One region of the Mycobacterium sp. ELW1 genome, then DNA from elsewhere that is predicted to be linked to it. Evidence: predicted binding sites of a transcription regulator. Region 1 holds the regulator's gene; the other holds the start of a gene.
What was found. Region 1 encodes HspR, which represses chaperone genes until heat shock. Its sites were predicted from a motif close to ANNTGAGTNNNNNNNACTCANNT; they were not measured.

Region 1 (9,687 bases):
CTACCGCAAGCGCGCGCTGCGCGATCAGCAGGTAGCCGGCGAGCGGGCAAAGGCCGCGGTGGTGAGCCAGTTGCTCACCGTGCTCGACGACCTCGATCGTGCCCGCAGCCACGGCGATCTGGAGACCGGCCCATTGAAGTCGGTCGCCGACAAGCTGACGGCCGCGCTGGCCGGGCTGGGCCTGACCGCATTCGGCGCCGAGGGCGACGAGTTCGATCCCTCGCTGCACGAAGCCGTGCAGCACGAGGGTGAAGGCTCCAAGCCGGTGCTCGGCAACGTGATGCGGCAGGGCTACCGGCTCGGCGATCAGGTGCTTCGGCACGCACTCGTCGGGGTGGTCGACACCGTCGACGACGGGTCAGCGGCACCTCAGAAGGGCGACACGCCCGTCAACGGCGACCAGAGCGGCGCGCAGAACGCAGAATCGAATTAACAGCATGAGCAACGGTGAGAGGAGGTGACGCGGCATGGTTCAACGCGAATGGGTTGAGAAGGATTTCTACAAGGTGCTCGGCGTCTCCTCTGACGCCAGCGAGGACGAGATCAAGCGGGTGGCCCGCAAGCTGCTCGCCGAGAATCACCCCGACCGCAACCCGGACAACAAGGCGGCCGACGAGCGCTACAAAGAGGTTGGTGAGGCCAGGGACGTCCTGACCGACCCGGCCAAGCGCAAGGAGTACGACGAGACCCGGCGGATGTTCGCCGGCGGCGGTTTCCGCCGCGGTAACGGCGGCGGCGGCGGTGGGTTCGGCGGCTTCAGCGGCTACGGCGCCGACGGCGGCGAGTTCAATTTGAACGACCTGTTCGACACGGCCAGCCAGACCGGCGGCACGAACATCGGCGACCTGTTCGGTGGCCTGTTCGGGCGCGGCGCTGCTCCTCGCCCGAGCCGGCCGCGGCGCGGTAAGGACCTGGAGACCGAGACCGATCTCGATTTCCTGGAGGCGACCAAGGGTGTCGCCATGCCGCTGCGGCTGACCAGCCCGGCGCCGTGCACGAATTGCCACGGCAGCGGCGCACGTCCGGGCACCAGCCCGAAGGTGTGTCCGTCGTGCAATGGCTCCGGCGTGATCAACCGCAACCAGGGCGCGTTCGGGTTCTCCGAGCCGTGCACCGACTGCCGGGGCAGCGGCTCGATCATCGAGCATCCCTGCGACGAGTGCCATGGCACCGGGGTCACCACCCGGACCCGCACCATCAACGTCCGGATCCCACCGGGCGTCGAGGACGGTCAGCGCATCCGGCTGGCCGGTCAGGGTGAGGCCGGGTTACGCGGTGCACCGTCGGGCGATCTGTATGTCACCGTGCATGTTCGGCCGGACAAGGTGTTCGGCCGTGACGGCGACGATCTGACCGTGACCGTTCCGGTGAGCTTCACCGAACTGGCGTTGGGGACAACGCTTTCCGTGCCCACCTTGGAGGGCAAGGTCGGTGTGCGGGTGCCGAAGGGCACCGCTGATGGCCGGATCCTGCGGGTGCGCGGGCGCGGAGTGCCCAAACGCGACGGCGGTCACGGCGACCTGCTGGTCACCGTGAAGGTTGCGGTGCCGCCCAGTCTCGAAGGCCAGGCGCTCGAGGCGCTGGAGGCCTACGCGGCCGCCGAAAAGGCCAGCGGCTTCGATCCCAGGGCGGGATGGGCAGGGTATCGGGCATGAGCGCCTCAGAGGAGTCGCGCACATTCCTGATCTCGGTGGCCGCCGAGCTGGCCGGTATGCATGCGCAGACGCTGCGCACCTACGACCGGCTCGGTCTGGTCAGTCCCCGGCGCAGTTCCGGTGGCGGACGGCGGTATTCGGAGCGTGATGTCGAGCTGCTGCGCGAGGTGCAGCGGCTGTCGCAGGACGAAGGTGTCAACCTCGCCGGGATCAAGCGGATCATCGAGTTGACCAATCAGGTCGAGGCCCTGCAGTCCCGCGTCGAGGAAATGATGGGCGAGCTGGAGTCGTTGCGCGCCAACCAGCGTCGTGATCTGGCGGTGGTCCCGAAAAGCACCGCGCTGGTGGTCTGGAAGCCACGCCGCTAGTCGGCGAAGTCAGCTCACCCGGATCGTGAACACCGAAACCGCCGGCCGCCCCGGCGTCGCGGTGTCATAGCTCCCCGTGCTGAGCGCATTGGTGGGCGCGGCCATCGGCTCCAATCCCACGACGTCGTCATTGCCCGGCGCGAAAATCTGTGCGGCCGGGAATCCCTGGGCGAAGACCACGTCGATCCGGCGCTCACCGCCGGCGAGTGTGAACACCCCACCCGTCGGGACCCCGTCGAAGCCGTCGTCAAATGTCTTGTCGCCCAGCTTCTCCGAGTAGGCGGGCCACTCAACCCGTTCGCCGGTCGGGAGACCGCGGTCGTCGACGAGCAGATGCTCCAGCGGCGGCGTCTCCAGCGTCCATTCCGATCGGGGAACCCCGGGAACAGTCAGGTAGGGGTGGAAGCCGTAACACAGCGGCACCGCCGCCGACGTGGTGGCCGTGACGGTGGTCTGCACCGTCAGCGCCCGGTCGGCCAGCGTGATGTCGAGGGTGACCACATGCGGGAACGGGAAGCTGGCCAGCAGCGCCGGCCGGCTTCCGTAGTCCAGATCGGCGATCAGCCGGTTCCCCGACTGCTCGGTGATGTGCCAGCCGGGATATGCGGCGAGCACGCCGTGAATCGGCAGACCGTGCGGGTCGGTGCGCACGCCGCCGACGCCGGGGGCCAATGTCACCGCGCCACCGTCGAGCCCATAGCTGTTGGCGCTCAACCGATTAGCCCACGGATACAGGATCGGGATGCCGAGCGTCTTACCGTCGCTCAGATACGCCTGCAGCCCGCGGCGCTGCCCGAGTAGTTCCACGCCGTCGTCGGACAGCGACGTGCAGATCATGCCCGCCGACGGGACATACGTCGCCGTCAGTGGTGAGGATGGATCATGCAGAACGACGGACGGCAGCTCGGCCACCGTCGAAGTCTAGCGGTGGGCGCCGATGTAGCTCGTCAAGTCGTCGATCGTGCGCAGTGAGGCGTACTCCGACTCCGGAATCTCGACCTCGAAGCGCTTGTGCAGCCGGACCAGAAAGTTCAACCAGTCCATCGAATCCAGGTCGACCTGATCACGCAGGAGTTCGGTGTCGGACAGGTCGCCCTCCTCGATCTCCGGTGCGATCGCGAGCAGTTCCTGCACAACCTGGTCACGGATCTCGGTGTCGCTCACGTCGGGTACCTCCTACAGCTCTTGGGGCTGCTGCAGCAACCGGTTGATCTCGGCAAGGAACAGGGCGCCGCGATGACCGTCACTGGCGCGATGGTCGGCGGCCAAGCTGGCCTGCACCGTTGTGGCCACCCGGATTCCACCGTCGACCACGACGACGCGCTGCGCCGGCCGGCCGAATCCCACAATGGCTACCTGAGGGGGATAGATGACACCGAACACCGAGTCGACACCCTTGTCACCGAGATTGGTGACGGTGATCGTCGGATCGGACATCTCTGAACTGCGCAGCGAGCCCGCCCGGGCCCGGGCCACCAGATCGGTCAGGTCGGCCATCAACTCGTCGAGCTTCTTCTCGGCCACATCGTGGATCGCCGGCGCCACCAGTCCACCGCCGCGCAGCGAAATCGCCACTCCCACATGCACTGCCGGGTGCGCTTCGTAGCCCTCGTCGCGCCAGAACCCGCTGAACTCGGTGAACCGCTGCGCGGCCATGGCCACCGCCTTGAGCTGTAGCACCGCAGGCAGCAACCGCTCGGTGATGGGCCGGTTCACGTTCTGATCGGTCAGCCAGCCCTGCGCGGTGTCCAGGATGATCTCATCGGCCAGGTAGTAGTGCGGGATCTCCCGTTTGGAGCGACTCATCGCGGCGGCGATCGAGGCGCGCATCGCCGCACCCCGCTCCTTGGCTTTGTCTGCCGCGGACTTCGGCTCCGAACTCGCTGCTGCCGGCGGCGGGGCAGGCTTGGGCTCGGCGTGGTGCTGTTCGGCAGCCGCATGCTCGACATCGATGAGTGTGATCGCGCCCTGGGGGCCGGTTCCCGTGACAACGCCGAGGTCGACGCCCAGCGAAGCCGCCGTACGCCGGGCCACCGGCGACACCCACAGCCGGTGGCCGACGGGCGCCGCCATGGCGGGCCGGGGTACGACCGGGGCCTCGGGGTGCGGTGCCGCAACCGGTGCCGCGGCCGGGGCCGCCAGGTGCGGTCGCGGCGTCTCACCCGATTCGGTCAGGGTGGCCAGCGGTGTGCCCACAGCCACCGTCTGCCCGACCGGGACGAGCAACTCGGCGACAACACCCTCATGCCAGCATTCGATTTCCACTGCGGCTTTGGTGGTTTCGACGACAGCGACGATCTGCCCGCGGGTGATCGTGTCGCCGGGTTTGACCAGCCACTCGTCGAGCGTGCCCTCGTCCATGTCCGCGCCGAGGGCGGGCATCGTGAACTCGATCATCGGCTGGTGCCTATCCCCGTGTCGCTTCGCTCCTGCCCGCCGGGGTCCCCGAACAGGCCCCGCACCGCGGCCACGATCTTGTCCGGCTGGGGCAGTGCCGCCTCTTCGAGATGCTTGGCGTAGGGGATCGGCACCTCGACGCTGCACACCCGGGCGATCGGAGCGTCCAGGTCGTAGAACGCACCCTCGACTATCCGCGCGCTGATCTCGCCGGCCAGGCTGCCGGTGCGCCACATCTCGTCGACGATGACCGCACGATGCGTCTTACGCACCGACTCCAGGATCGTGGCGTCATCCAGGGGCCGGAGCACGCGCAGATCGATCACCTCGCAGTCGATGCCGGCCAGGGCCAGTTGGTCGGCGGCGTCGAGCGCTTTGGGAACACAGCCGCCGTAGGCGATCAGCGTGACGTCAGTTCCGCTGCGGCGCAGCGCGGCTCGGCTGATGTCGGTCGGCCCCAAGGCGTCGATGTCGACGGCGGTGTTGTAGAGCTGGACATGTTCGAACACGACCACCGGGTCGGGATCGTCCAGTGCGGCGAGCAGCATCCCGTACGCGTCGGCCACCGTCGCCGGGGCCACCACCTTGATTCCCGGGATGTGGGCGTACCAGCCCTCCAGGCTGTGCGAGTGCTGGGCGGCGAGTTGCCTGCCGGCGCCGGTCGCCATGCGGACGACCAGCGGAACCGAGAACTGACCGCCCGACATGTGGCGCAATGCCGCAGCGGTATTCACAATCTGGTCGAGCGCCAGCAGACTGAAGTTCACCGTCATCACTTCGACGATCGGACGCAGACCGTTGATCGCGGCCCCGATGCCGATACCGACGAATCCCAGCTCCGACAGCGGGGTGTCACGGATCCGCTCGGGGCCGAACTCCTCGAGGAGCCCCTTCGACGCCGCGTAGGTGCCGCCGTAGCGCCCCACGTCCTCGCCCAGCAGAACCACTCGCGGGTCGTTGCGCATCGCTTCGCGAATCGCGTCGTGCACGGCATTGCGGTAGGTGGTCTTCACGACAGTGCCTCCGCCGGGGTCATCAGATCCCGGGTCAGGTCTTCGACGCTCTCCAGCGTTCCGGCCTCGGCGTAGGCCACCGCATCGTCGACCTCGGTGGCCGCGCGCTCTTCCATCGCCGTGACGTCGCTGTCGCTCAGAGTGCCGTCGGCCAGACACTTCTCGGTGAACAGCCGGATCGGGTCGCGTTCGCGCCAGTGCTCCACTTCGGTTTTCTCCCGGTACAACTCCGGGTCGAACATCGAGTGCGGGCGGAACCGGTAGGTGCGGAACTCCAGGAAGAACGGACCGCCCGCGGTGCGGATGTGATCGACGGCGGCAACGGTGGCGGCATGGCAGGCCAGCACATCCATGCCGTCCACCGATGCGGTGGGAACCCGGTAGGCCGCGGCGTTGGCGGTGACGTCAGTCTGGGAGAGCTCGCGGTCGATCGCTGTGCCCATGGCGTAGCGATTGTTCTCGCAGAGGTAGAGCACCGGCAACTGCCACAGCTCGGCCATGTTCAGCGACTCGTGGAAGGCACCCTCGGCGATCGCACCCTCGCCGAAATAGCATGCGGTGACGCGATTCTGCTTGAGTTGCGCGTCGGCGAAGGCGAGGCCGGTGGCCAGCGGCAGGCCGCCCGCCACGATCGCGTTGCCGCCGTAGAACCGGCGCGAGGCGTCGAACAGGTGCATCGACCCGCCGCGCCCGCGCGAACAGCCCTCCTGCTTGCCGAACATCTCGGCCATGATCGAGGTCAGCGGGATCCCGCGGAGCAGGGCGTGGGCGTGGTCCCGGTAGGTGGCCACGACGGCATCGTCGGGTCCCAGCGCACGCAGCGAGCCGGCAGCCACCGCTTCCTCGCCGACGTACAGGTGAAGGAAGCCGCGAATCTTTGCCGCACTGTACATCTCGGCGCATTTCTCCTCCATGCGCCGCACCCGGATCATGTCCGAGAGCAGCCCGCGCGCCAAGTCCTGATCGGTCATGCGGTCACCTCGCTGTCGTGGCGGACTGCGGCGGTCTCCACCGTCGAGGTGTCACCCTCCGGCAGTCCCAGCTCGCGGGCCTTGAGAAGCCGGCGCATGATCTTGCCGGAACGGGTGTGGGGCAACGCATCCACGAAGTCGATCTCCTTGGGCGCCACCGCGGCCCCCAACCGCTTTCGGGCATGGCCCATCAGGTCGCGGCGCAACTCGTCGCTCTCGGTGTAACCGGTCTTGAGCGTGACGAACGCCTTGACCAGCTCGCCGTAGGTGGGGTCCGGCTTGCCGATCACCGCCGCCTCGGCCACTGCGGGATGGTCGGTCAGCACATTCTCGACCTCGAACGGTCCGATCAGGTGACCCGACGATTTGATGACGTCGTCGGCCCGCCCGACGAACCAGAGATAACCGTCGGCGTCCCGCTTGACCAGATCGCCCGACAGGTACAGGTCGCCGGCAAAACTGTTGCGGTAGCGCTCGTCTTGATTGAGGTAGGCGCGGAACATCGACGGCCAGCCGACGCGCAATGCCAGCTCGCCCTCGACGTCCGGTTCGTCGATCACAGTGACCCCGCCGGAGTCGTCGCGGTGCACCACGCAGGCGTCGACCCCGGGCAGCGGGCGGCCCATCGAGCCGGGCTTGATGTCGAAGGCCGGGGTGTTGGCCACCATGATGCCGCCGGTCTCGGTCTGCCACCAGTTGTCGTGGATCGGCAAGCCCAGCACCCGCTTGCCCCACCACACCGCTTCGGCGTTGAGCGGCTCACCCACACTGGCGATGAACCTCAGGTGCGGGAAGTGGTACTGCGCAGGCAGTTCCGGGCCGGCTTTGATGAGCATCCGGATCGCGGTCGGGGCGGTGTACCACACCGTCACCTGCTCGTCCTGCAGGATCCGGTACCACCGCTGTGCATCGAATTCGGCCTCGTCGATGATCGAGGTTACGCCATGCAGCAGCGGGGCGATGATCCCATATGAGGTTCCGGTCACCCAACCGGGATCTGCTGTGCACCAATAGATGTCGCCTGCGTGGAGGTCCAGGGCGTAGCGGCCGGTGATGTAGTGCATGGCGACCGCGCCGTGAACGTGTTGGGCGCCCTTGGGTGTCCCGGTGGTGCCGCTGGTGAAATGCAGCAGCGACGGATCATCGGCGGTGGTGTGCTCGATCGGAGCGTGGTCGTCGGCGGCTTCCATCAGCCGATGAAAGTTCTCGGTTCCCTCGATGTCGTCACCGACCACCAGGACATGTTTGACCGACGTCAGCTCGCCGCGGATCTTGGCGATCTTGCGCTTGTAGATCGCCGCCGTCGTGACCAGCACGTCCGCCGATCCGATGGTGACGCGGGTGGCGATCGGTTCGGGGCCGAACGCGGAGAACAGCGGTGAGACCACACTGCCGTTGCGCAGCGCGCCGAGCATGGTGGCGTAGAGCTCGGGGACGCGGCCCATGATGACGAAGACCCGGTCACCCTTGCCGATACCCAAGCCGCGCAACACGTTGGTGAACCGACGAGACAACCTGCCCAGCTCGGCGTAACTGATGTCGTGGGTGGTCAGCTCGGGGTGTCGGCGATGAAGCGCAACGCGGTCCGATCGGCATCCGGCCCCTGCGCGTGCCGATCGACGGCGGCGTATCCGATGTTGCAGCCGCCCTCGCCCATCCCGGCACACAGGTCGGGCACGTCCGACCAGCGGAACGACGCGCGGGTCTGCGCGTAGTCGATGAGGTTGGGGGCGACCTTCAGGTCGTCGTCGCCTTTGTGGATGACGTCCATGGTTTCCCTCACGCCTGCGGCGGGGCCAGCACGCCCTTGCGGCGAGCCTGCCCCAGATTGGCCATCACCCGGTCGCGCAGTATCGCGTAGGCGGCACCGCTGTTGAGGATGTCGTGGCGGTCCTGATGGCGGAGGTAGGCGTCGAGCCGCCGTTCCAGCGACCAGTCCCAGTAGATGCGTCCGGTGTATGGCGAGCAGAGGAATTCCCAAGCGACGGCGTCGAGTTCAGTCTCGTCGGCCAAACCAGAAGTCATCTCCACCCCTCACTACCACCCCCACAAACGATGGTGGTCGAGGCTGCTACGAGCTGGAAGGGACGAAAGTCCCCGAACTCGGGGCTAACGGACTGCGGCCGGCCGGGTCACGGCAGCGGGTCGTGCTGGATGCGCTCCGGCGGTGCGCCCTTGGCGAGCAAAGCGTCGCGGGTGGCGCGCACCATCGCGGGACCGCCACAGATCAGGATCTGCCGATCGCCCCAGCCGCCGTATTTGGTCACCACCTCGGGCAGTCGTCCGGTCTGGCGCACATGCAGGCCCCGCGGCGGCTGGACATCGGGATAGTCGGCAGCCCACGGAGGATCGCTGGAGTACTCCGACACCGGCGATACCGACAGCCATGGGTTGGAGGCGGCGATCTCCCACAAGGTCCGCAGGTCGTACAGCTCGCAGGGGTAGCGGGCGCCGAAGAACAGATGCACCCGCGGGTTCTCGCCGAATCGGCACAGGTCCATGATCAGCGCGCGCAGCGGCGCCAATCCGGTGCTACCCGCCATCATCAGCACGTCGCCGCCGTCGCGGTCCACCTCCATCGCGCCGTGCGGGCTGGACAGCCGCCAGCGATCGCCCGGCCGGGTCTCGGCCACGATCGAATTGCTGACCATGCCGCCGAGCACCGAGCGCACGTGGAACTCGATGAAGCCGTCCGGGTCCGGCGGCATGGCGGGCGACAGGAACCGCCAGCGGCGCGGACACTGCGGAACGTGGACGTTGACGTACTGCCCAGGGTGGTAGGGCATCGGCCGGTCCAGGTGCAGGCGGACGACCGCGAGGTCGCGTGACACCCGGTGGTGCTCGAGGACGGTGCCGTCCCACCACGCCGGCCCATCCTCGGCGTCGGCCGCCCCGCCCATGATTCCGGTGATCAGGTTGACGGCCTGGATGGCGGCGTCGTCGACGGCGGGTGTCCAGCGATCACTGAGGTGGCTGCGCATCTCGGAGTACCACGCCTGCCGCATGCTGTCGTAATGTCGCTGTGTGACACCGTATTTGCGGTGATCACGGCCGAGTTGGGCGAGGAAAGCCACCGGGGCCTGCGCGCGCTGCGCCACGAACTCACCGAACACCCAGTGCATCGCCTGACCGAACGCCGCCCGCTGCGGTGCCAGCTCCGGGGGGAACAGGTCCCGCACTTCGGTGTCCAGCGCGAACCACCGGGTGTAGAACCGGTTCAGCAGCTCCTGGGACGCAGACCGGGGAGCCGCGGAGTCTTCGAACGCAGCCTGCAGCACCGCGA
Region 2 (9,687 bases), 2.4 Mb from region 1:
ACCGGCGCGGTGTCGGGCCCGTGCATTCGCACGTAGACCAGATCGGTGGTGGCACGAAGTACGCAGGGCATACCGGGCCCGCTGATGACCACATAGGCGGCGCGATAGCGCTCCAGGAGCTGGTAGACCTGCGGGTCGTCCCAGGACGGGTGACGCATCTCGAGGGCGACCCGGATCCAGTCGGGGATCAGCGACAGGAAGCGAGCAAGTCGGGCGTCGTCGCGTTCGAGATTCGGATGCAGCTGGACGAGAACGGCTTCGCGCTTCTCACCCAAAGCCTGCTGGCAGCGTTCCAGCCGGTCGATCCACGGCTCCGGGTTGTTCAGGCGGCGGTAGTGGCTCAAGCCGCGGTGCACTTTGACCGTCATGGTGAAGCCGTCGCGCAACCGGGTGCGCCAGCCTTCGAAGGTGGTGTCCTTGGGCCAGCGGTAGAAGCTGGCGTTGAGTTCAACGGTGTCGAACACCTCGGCGTAGCGGGCCAGCCGCTTGGCCACCGGCAGCCCCGGGCGGTACAGCACCGAATCCCAGTGGTCGTACGACCACCCTGACGTGCCGATCCGGACGGTCACGCGTCAGCCGGCGATGCGCTGCCGCACGTCGTCGTCCAGGGAGACCCGCACCAGCCCGGCGGCGAGCGGCGCGATCGCGCGGCCGGTGAGGGCAGCCAGCTTGTCGGGGTCGCGGGGGAGGCCGAGTTGCTCGGCGCTGTCCAGTGAGCGTTTGTCGAAATAGGGCCGCACCCATGGCCAGACGTCTTGGACCTCGCGCAGGAAGATGTCGGATCCGGTATCGCCGATTCCAGTGAACTGTTTGAGCGCCTGCCTGGCATTCTTCACGTCGGGTTTGGTGATGCGGGCGAGGGTGCGCAGGTCGTTGCGGTATTCGTCATTGACCCTCGTCGCCAATTCGGTCAACCGCGACGCCGAGCTCTCGTCGTAGCGCACGTAGTGGGCACGGGCGAACGCCTCGATCATGGTCTGTCGATTGGCCGCCATCACGGCGCGCGGTGTGCGCAGGCCCGCCCGAAACAGTTCCCGGGCGGCATGCATCGCGATCGCGGCATCGATCGGCTTACTGGCCAGCATGCACAGCACCAACAGCTGGAACAGCGGCATCGGGGTGTCCCGCAACGTGATTCCCGCTTCCGCAGCATAGGTTCTGCCCGCATGCTGACGTAGGCGCTGAATGAGGCGCCTGGCCTCCGCGTCATCCATCTGCCAGGCGATACCCGCGCAGCGAGCCGACGAAACGACGCGTCATTGTCGCGTCAGACATTCTCAGCGTTTCGTGTCACGCCAGTCGATCATCTTCTCGACCGTGCTCAGGTCGTACCTGCCCTCGGCTGCGCGGACCTCGGTGTGGAACAACGTCGCACCGGCCGCCAGGTAGCCGTCCGCCGACTGCGGATCTGTCCAGAACGTCGAGCGCTCGATATCACCGTCGGCGCGCCCGAAGCCGGCGGCCAGCTCGGCGACCCGGGCACTGGCCTCTCGATACGAGTCGAGGGGCAGGAAGGTGTGCCAGATGTCGGCGTGGCGCGCGACGGCGGGCAACGTGCGCTTGGGGCCGGATCCGCCGATCAGGATCGGGATCTTGCGCAGCGGTGCCGGTTTCAGCAGGCCGAACCGGTGCTCGATGCGCAGCAGGCCCTCGTCGAAGGCGTCGGCCCGGGATTTGACCGTACCGAAGTCGAAACCGTATGTGGTGTAGTCCTTCTCGTACCACCCCGCACCGACACCGAGGATGGCGCGGCCGCCGCTGATGTGATCGACGGTACGTGCCATGTCCGCGAGCAGGTCCGGATTCCGGTAGCCCATGCCCGACACCAGCAGCCCGAGCTCGGCCCGTGTGGTGATCTCACCCCAGGAGGCCAGGGCGGTCCAGCCCTCGAAATTGTTGACGTCCGGCTGCGTGGCCGCCAGCACCGGTTTCGCGTCGGCGATCGAGGCGATGAACGGCGCGTGGAAGTGGTCGTAGCCGAAGATGACGTCGACACCGATGTCCTCGGCGTGCAGAACGGCCCGCCGCCAGGTGGCGTAGTCAGGGGTGTCGGCGGGCTGAATCTGAACGGCGATGCGCACGGGACGGGTCATTCACGCGACAAGCCCGACTTACCCGGATTTATTCCGGCGCTACTTCGGCGGCAGGGTTTTCGCGTAGTCGACGCCGCGGGTGGCCCAGCTCTGCAGCTGACGCTTCGTCCGCACCCCGCCGTCACCGATGCGGATCCAGCCGCGAGTTTCCCGCCCCGCCATGATCATCGGTGCGGTGTGTTCTCGTTCCAGCAGGCCGGCGGTGTCCTCCGGCGGCACTCGCACCATCAGGCCGCCCTGACCGCTGGCGCACACGGCCATGTTGCCGTTGATCAGGAACGCCACCCCGCCGAACATTCGCTTCTCGTCGACGCCGCGTTCGGTGGCGAGCAGTTCCCGCAAGCGGTTCGCGAGGTCCTCGTCGTAGGCCATGTAGAGACGGTAATGCCGGCCGCCGACAACTGTCGGGGCCGGCATCACCTGTGGACTACGCCGCGGCGGTGGCCGCCTCGGCGGCCGGCTCCAGCGCCTGCGCGACGATGTCGGCGACATCCGTCATCGGCTTCACGGTCAGCGCCTCGAGCACCTCGGCCGGGACGTCATCCAGGTCGGCCTCGTTGCGCTGCGGGATGAAAACCGTTGACAACCCTGCACGTTGCGCGGCCAGCAGCTTCTGCTTGACACCGCCGATGGGCAGCACGCGCCCGTTCAGGGTGACCTCGCCGGTCATCCCGACGTCGGAGCGGACCTGCCGCCCGGTGGCCATCGACACCAGGGCGGTCACCATCGTGACGCCTGCGGACGGACCGTCCTTGGGCACCGCGCCGGCCGGCACGTGCACGTGGATCTTGCGGTTCAGCGCCGCGGGATCCACGCCCAGCTGCTCGGCGTGGCTACGCACATAGGACAGCGCGATCTGCGCCGACTCCTTCATCACGTCGCCCAGCTGACCGGTCAGCTGCACGCTCGGCTCGCCATCGGTCGACCCGGCTTCGATGTAGAGCACATCGCCGCCCAGGCCCGTCACCGCCAGTCCGGTCGCCACGCCCGGCACGGCGGTGCGTTCCGCCGATTCCGGGGTGAACCGCGGACGGCCAAGGTAGCCAACCAGATCCGGCTCATCAATGGTCAACGCCTCGTCGGAGGCAGCCAGCTTGGTCGTCGCCTTACGCAACGCCTTGGCCAACAGCCGCTCGAACTGCCGCACACCGGGCTCCCGGGTGTAGTCCGCGGCGATCTTGCGCAGCGCCGCGTCGGTGACCGTGACCTCCTCGGGGGTCAGCGCCGCGCGGTCGCGCTGCCGGGGCAGCAGGTACTCGCGGGCGATGGCCACCTTGTCGTCCTCGGTGTAGCCGTCGATCTGCACCAACTCCATGCGATCCAGCAGGGCCGAGGGGATGTTCTCGATCACGTTGGCCGTCGCCAGGAACACCACGTCGGACAGATCCAGATCCAGGTCCAGGTAGTGATCGCGGAACGTGTGGTTCTGCGCGGGGTCCAGGACCTCCAAGAGGGCGGCCGACGGGTCGCCCCGGTAGTCGGAGCCGACCTTGTCGATCTCGTCGAGCAGCACGACCGGGTTCATCGAACCGGCCTCGCCGATCGCCCGGACGATCCGGCCGGGCAGTGCGCCGACGTAGGTGCGCCGGTGCCCGCGGATCTCGGCCTCGTCGCGCACGCCACCCAGGGCGACGCGAACGAACTTGCGGCCCAACGCCCTGGCCACGCTTTCTCCCAGTGACGTCTTGCCGACACCGGGAGGACCGACCAGCACCATCACCGCACCCGAGCCGCGGCCACCGACGACCTGCAGACCACGTTGTGCGCGACGGGTACGCACGGCCAGATACTCGAGGATGCGGTCCTTGACGTCGTCCAGCCCGTGGTGGTCGGCATCCAGGATGTCGCGGGCCGCCGTCAGATCGGTGGAGTCTTCGGTGCGGGTGTTCCACGGCAGGTCCAGGACGGTGTCGAGCCAGGTGCGGATCCAGCCGCCTTCGGGGCTCTGTTCGCTGGAGCGTTCCAGCTTGCCGACCTCGCGCAGCGCGGCCTCCCGGACCTTCTCCGGCAGGTCGGCCGCCTCGATGCGGCCGCGGTAGTCATCAGAACCGTCGGGTTCGCCTTCGCCGAGTTCCTTGCGAATCGCGTTGAGCTGCTGGCGCAGCAGGAATTCCTTCTGCGTCTTCTCCATGCCCTCGCGGACGTCCTGCGAGATCTTGTCGCTGACCTCCACCTCGGCCAGATGCTCCGACGTCCAGTCGATCAGGACCTGCAGGCGGGCGGCCACGTCCTCGGTCTCCAGCAGCTGACGCTTCTGGACGTCGGACAGATACGACGCGTAGCCGGCGGTGTCGGCCAGCGCCGACGGGTCGGTGATCTTGTTGACCACGTCGACGATCTGCCAGGCCTCGCGGCGTTGCAGCATCGCCAGCAGCAGCTTCTTGTACTCCGCGGCGAGTGCCTTGGTGTCCTCGGTGGGCTCGGCCGCGGTTATCTCGTCGACCTCGACCCACAGCGCGGCGCCGGGCCCGGTGGTTCCGGACCCGATGTGGGCGCGGCTCTCACCGCGCACGACGGCAGCGGCGCCGCCGCCGGGGATGCGGCCCACCTGCACGATCGACGCGATGACGCCGTAGGTGGGGTAGCGATCGTCCAGTCGTGGGGCGATCAAGAGCTTGCCGGTCGGGGTGGCCTGCGCCGCGTCCACCGCGGCACGCGCGGCGTCATCGAGTTCGATCGGCACCACCATTCCCGGCAGCACGATCGGCTCGCTGACAAACAGGACCGGCACAGATTTGGCTTCAGCCATCAATCCTCCAAAGTTCAGTCTGACCGACTCAACCTTGACCGGTTCCAGTTTGTTCCCCGCGCGAACCGCACAGACAAAGCAGCGAGCCTGCCGCCGGGGGGTGGCGACAGGCTCGCTGTTGTTCGGGGTGGATCAGCCGGCGGAAGGAGTTGCTCCCAGAACCCGCTGCATGTCCGGGATCATCGCCTGGAGCTGCTGTCCCCAGTAGCCCCAGCTGTGGGTGCCGTTCGCGGGGAAGTTGAACACGCCGTTGCGTCCACCAGCCGCGAGGTAGTTGTCCATGAAGGTCTTGTTGGTGCGCAACGTGAAGCCTTCGAGGAACTGAGCGGCCATCAGGTTGCCGCCGCCACCGGAGGTATCGAGATCCGACGGCGTACCGGTGCCGCAGTAGATCCAGATCCGGGTGTTGTTGGCGACCAGCTGGTTGATGTTGACCATCGGGTCGTTGCGGCGCCACGCCGGATCAGACGACGGACCCCACATGCTCTGCGCGTTGAACCCGCCCGCGTCGTTCATCGCCAGACCGATCAGCATCGGCCACCAGCCCTCGGAGGGGTTCAGGAAGCCGGACAGCGATGCGGCGTAGGTGTACTTCTGCGGGTAGTAGATCGAGTAGGTCAGCGATGCGCTACCGGCCATCGACAGACCGACGACAGCGTTGCCGTTCGGGTCGACCCCGTAGTTGGCGGCCAGGTACGCCGGCAGCTCCTGGGTCATGAACGTTTCCCACTTGTAGGTGTAGTTCTGCCCGTTGCCCTGCGACGGCTGGTACCAGTCGGTGTAGAAGCTGGACTGTCCGCCGACCGGCATGACGGTCGACAGGCCCGAGCCGTACAGCCACTCGAACGCCGGGGTGTTGATGTCCCAGCCGTTGTAGTCGTCCTGGGCGCGCAGGCCGTCGAGCAGGTACACCGCGTGCGTGCCGCCGCCCTGGAACTGGATACGGATATTGCGTCCCATCGCGGCGGACGGGACATCGAGGTAGAGAACCGGGAGTCCGGGCTTGGAGAAGGCGGCCGAGGTCGCCGACCCGCCGACGACACCGATCAGGCCGGGCAGAGCGAGTGCGGCCACGAAGGCTGCGGCCACGCGGCGCAACCAAGTGCCTCGCATCTTATCGACGATCTTCATGACGGAAACCATCACCTTTCGTACGTGTATCACAGTGGAGAAGTGCTGTGCTCTGGCAGCTAATCACGGTGCGTAGCGCCGACTCGGCACGCGCAGCGGTGTGGCATATCGCGGTTCGCTAACGATCAGGCGACGCGGGGGACTCGGGATCGCCAGTACACCAACGGCTTTGACCGCACATCGATAACAGGAAGGTCACGCTGCGACAACGATAGAGTGGAGGCATGGACCCCTTCGAGCTGCACCGCTTCGTCGACGCCCAGGACCGCGTGTACGACCAGGTGCTCGCCGAGTTGCGGGCCGGGGCCAAGCGCAGCCACTGGATCTGGTTCATCTTCCCTCAGCTCGCTGCGCTCGGAAGTAGTTCCACCGCAAAGCGTTTCGGCATCTCATCGCTCGCCGAGGCGCAGGCCTACCTGGCGCATCCGGTGCTCGGGCCGCGGCTGCGAGAGTGCGCGCGCCTGGTCCTGGCGATCGAAGGCCGCACTGTCGACGACATTTTCGGCTGGCCGGACAATCTCAAGGTGCGCTCGTCGATGACGCTGTTCAGTGCGGCCACCGATGACGACGCCGATTTCGTGGCGGTGCTTGACAGGTTCTACGGCGGCGAGCGGGATACCCGGACGCTGGAGCTGCTATAGCGGGCGCAGCACCAGCCAGCCCTGGGGCGGGACCACCACCTCGTCGACGATCTCTTCGGGAGGTGCCGCGGTGCCGCCCACCAATTGGGCCTGCCTGCCGATGAGCGTGGCGACCGGCAGGGCCATCGGCACGTCGTCGATGTTGAGCGCGACGATCAATGCGTCATCACCGTTGCGTGTCTCGTAGGCGTAGCCGCGGTTGTCCACTTGCAGCGCTGTGGTTTTCGCCTCGTACAGCCAGGGATTGCGCCGACGCAGGCCGATCAGGTACTGGTGCAGATTCCAGGTCTCGCGCCCCGCGGCGTCCAGCGGGACGGGTGGCGCTCCGAACTCGGGACGTACCGCGTCGTCGCCGCCGGCCCGTTCTTCCTTGACGCCGCGGTAGCCGAGTTCGTCTCCGGCGTAGACGCTGGGGACACCGCCGGTGGTGAACAGCAGCACCAGCGCGTGGGCCACCTGCTCGGGGCGGTCCAGCTTGCTGGCGATCCGGGTGACGTCGTGGTTGCCGACGAACGTCAGCGGCGCGAATCTGGCCAGGAAGTCGTTGTGGCGCTGCAGCGCCCAGTCCAACTCGTGGAAGTTGCCGTCGTTGAGGCTGCTCCAGATCGCCTTCCACAATTCGTACTGGGTCACCGAGTCGACTCCGGAGCCGTCGACGAATGCGGCGTAGTCGCCGTGGATCACCTCGGCGACAAACCAGGCGTCGGGATGGGCTTCGCGGACCCGGGGGAGCACCTGTGCCCAGAACGACTCCGGTACCGCATACGCGGCGTCGAGCCGCCAGCCGTCGGCGCCCCGGGCCAGCCAGTGGTTCATGACGTCGACGGTGTAGTCGACGACGGCCGGGCTCTTGTGGTTGAGGGTGATGAGCTCGCCGTGACCCTCGAAGGTGTGGAAGTGGCCGGGGCGGCCGCGAAACCACGACCGCGCCTCGGGGTCACTGCCCTCGACGGCGCGCTGATAACGCTCGAATTCGGTTCCCACATGGTTGAACACGCCGTCGAGCAGGACCCGCAGTCCACGCTGATGTGCTTCGGAGACAAGGTGATCGAAGTCGTCGTCGTCACCGAGCCGCGGGTCGATGCGGAAATGATCGGTGGTGTCGTAGCCGTGGGTGCGGGAGGCGAAGACGGGGCCCAGCGCAAGTCCGGAGGCGCCGAGCTCGACGGCGTGGTCGAGCCAGTCGACGAGGCGGCGGAGCCGGTGCTCTCCGGGGCCGGGCGGTTCGGCGGCGGGGAAGGCGCCGACGAAGCCGAGCGGGTAGACGTGCCACCAGATCGCGTGGCGCACCCAGTCGCTCATGGCGCGAACTTCGCGGCGTAGAGGGCCATCATCTCGTCGCGGTACTCAGGGGCTGGGCCGTCGACCGTCAGCCGTGGGGCGACCGCGGTGATCGGCAGGGTGGCCACCGGCGGCAGTGGCACCTGCCAGCCGGTGAGCCATTCGGCCAGCTGGGCACCTGCGACGGCAAACACGATGCGGCCCAAGCCAACCCAGGCGTGGGCGGCCGCGCACATCGGGCAGTGTTCGCCGGAGGTGTACACGGTGGCGCGGGCCCGCTGCTCGGGGGAGAGGTGGGCGGCCGACCACTGTGCGATCGCCAGTTCGGGGTGGGCGGTGGCGTCGCCGCCCGCGACGTGATTGTGGTCCTCGAACAGGACCGTGCCGTCGGCGTCGACCAGGATGGAGCCGAACGGTTCATCTCCGGCGTTCAGCGCGGTCCGGGCAAGCTCGACGCAGCGGCCGAGCCGCCGGAGGTCCTGCTCGTCGAGCGCCACGTCCTCACCTTACGCAACCGGTGTCGGTGGATGGCGGAAGCGCCAAAGCTCCAGTAGCCGCATCGGATCGACCGGTGAACCGGGACGGCCGCGGGCCAGTGGGTAGCAGGCGAATCCGACGAACAGCGCAACCAGGTGTCCGACCGGGGTGAATGTCGGCGTGATCGCCACCGCGCCCACGCAATAGGCGAGCGCGATGAACAGGTAGAGCCAGCGCCACGGACGCGCGATGTGGTAGGTCAGCAGTCCGACGATCCCGACGGCGAAGTAGCTGACGCCGATGTCGCGGGCGTTGAGGTAGCGCGGTGAGATCAGCGCCTCCTGGATCTGCCAGTACAGATAGCCCTCACTGGCGTAGGTGGCGACGATGTGGGCGATCAGCCCGGCGATCACGAAGCGCAGACGGCCCAGCCAGCGTTCGGCCGGGGCCAGGAAGAGGCAGAACATCACCAGATACGGCCACCAGGCTGCGCCGTCGAGCCACAGCAGGCTGGTGATGAGCACCCGGATCGGGTCGGAGGCCAGGTGGTGGAGGTTCGTCGAGTCTTTGCGCAGCAGTTCCAGCAGGTGCCAGCGCGGTAGGAGGTGCTGGGCGATGGTCGTCAGGAACAGCACCGCCAACCAGCCGAACGTGACCGGTGCGGTGCCGATGAAGTGCACGACTCGGCCTGGCCAGCCGCGCCGGGTCGGCAGGACCGGCGAGGGGGGTTCGAGGCCGTCGTGCACCCACCGAGATTACTGCCTCAGTGGCAACAGTCCTTGCTGAGAACCTCCAGCCGGCACAGGCACGACGCCAGGATCGGGACGTCGGCGCGGGCTTTGGCCAGTTCGAGCTGCCGCCCGATGATCACCGCTTCGGCGTCACGGCCGAGCCGCTGAAGACATTCGTGGTAGCCGTGCAGGCTCCACACGTTGCCCGGATGCTGGCACGGCCGGCTCAGCGTCGGGTCGAGGCCGAGGTCGGCGGCGTACACCGCGGCGGCGTCCTCGACGCGCCCCTGCTCGAGCAGGAGTGCACCGTAGGCGTGCCGGGTCGGCTGCATCCAGCCCCACGGTTCGTCGTAGGGAAGCTCGTCGTCGAGTGCGATCGCCCGCCGCAGATGCTCAAACGCCGCCTCGAAATCGCCCTCCCGGTAGGCGATCTCACCGTCGAGCATGGCCGCCGCGACAGCCAAGATGTCGCGGCTGGTGTTGTTGAACAGATACCGCGAGTCCGGGACGCGCGCATAGGCGGCGGCGAACGCCTCGCGCTCGGCGGCGGCCTGGGCCAGCTGCCCCTTGGCGGCATGCGCGAC

Region 2: the regulator HspR is predicted to act here: its motif matches at 4,854-4,876, upstream of lon (endopeptidase La).

What each region holds. Positions count from the first base shown of each region.
Region 1 is NZ_CP032155.1:589,762-599,448, forward strand. Features, by position in the region: gene grpE (nucleotide exchange factor GrpE) at 1-433, shown strand, start outside; gene dnaJ (molecular chaperone DnaJ) at 468-1,655, shown strand; gene D3H54_RS02600 (heat shock protein transcriptional repressor HspR) at 1,652-2,023, shown strand; gene D3H54_RS02605 (aldose 1-epimerase) at 2,033-2,935, opposite strand; gene D3H54_RS02610 (acyl carrier protein) at 2,945-3,187, opposite strand; gene D3H54_RS02615 (dihydrolipoamide acetyltransferase family protein) at 3,200-4,420, opposite strand; gene D3H54_RS02620 (alpha-ketoacid dehydrogenase subunit beta) at 4,417-5,433, opposite strand; gene pdhA (pyruvate dehydrogenase (acetyl-transferring) E1 component subunit alpha) at 5,430-6,404, opposite strand; partial or broken gene acsA (acetate--CoA ligase) at 6,401-8,175, opposite strand; gene D3H54_RS02635 (hypothetical protein) at 8,184-8,429, opposite strand; gene D3H54_RS02640 (FAD-binding oxidoreductase) at 8,537-9,687, opposite strand, start outside.
Region 2 is NZ_CP032155.1:2,952,454-2,962,140, forward strand. Features, by position in the region: gene D3H54_RS13765 (DUF72 domain-containing protein) at 1-569, opposite strand, end outside; gene D3H54_RS13770 (endonuclease) at 573-1,214, opposite strand; gene D3H54_RS13775 (LLM class F420-dependent oxidoreductase) at 1,278-2,093, opposite strand; gene D3H54_RS13780 (TfoX/Sxy family protein) at 2,133-2,465, opposite strand; gene lon (endopeptidase La) at 2,521-4,842, opposite strand; gene D3H54_RS13790 (esterase family protein) at 4,975-5,973, opposite strand; gene D3H54_RS13795 (DUF1810 domain-containing protein) at 6,198-6,614, shown strand; gene D3H54_RS13800 (alpha-amylase family glycosyl hydrolase) at 6,609-7,916, opposite strand; gene D3H54_RS13805 (nucleoside deaminase) at 7,913-8,392, opposite strand; gene D3H54_RS13810 (rhomboid-like protein) at 8,402-9,118, opposite strand; gene D3H54_RS13815 (tetratricopeptide repeat protein) at 9,136-9,687, opposite strand, start outside.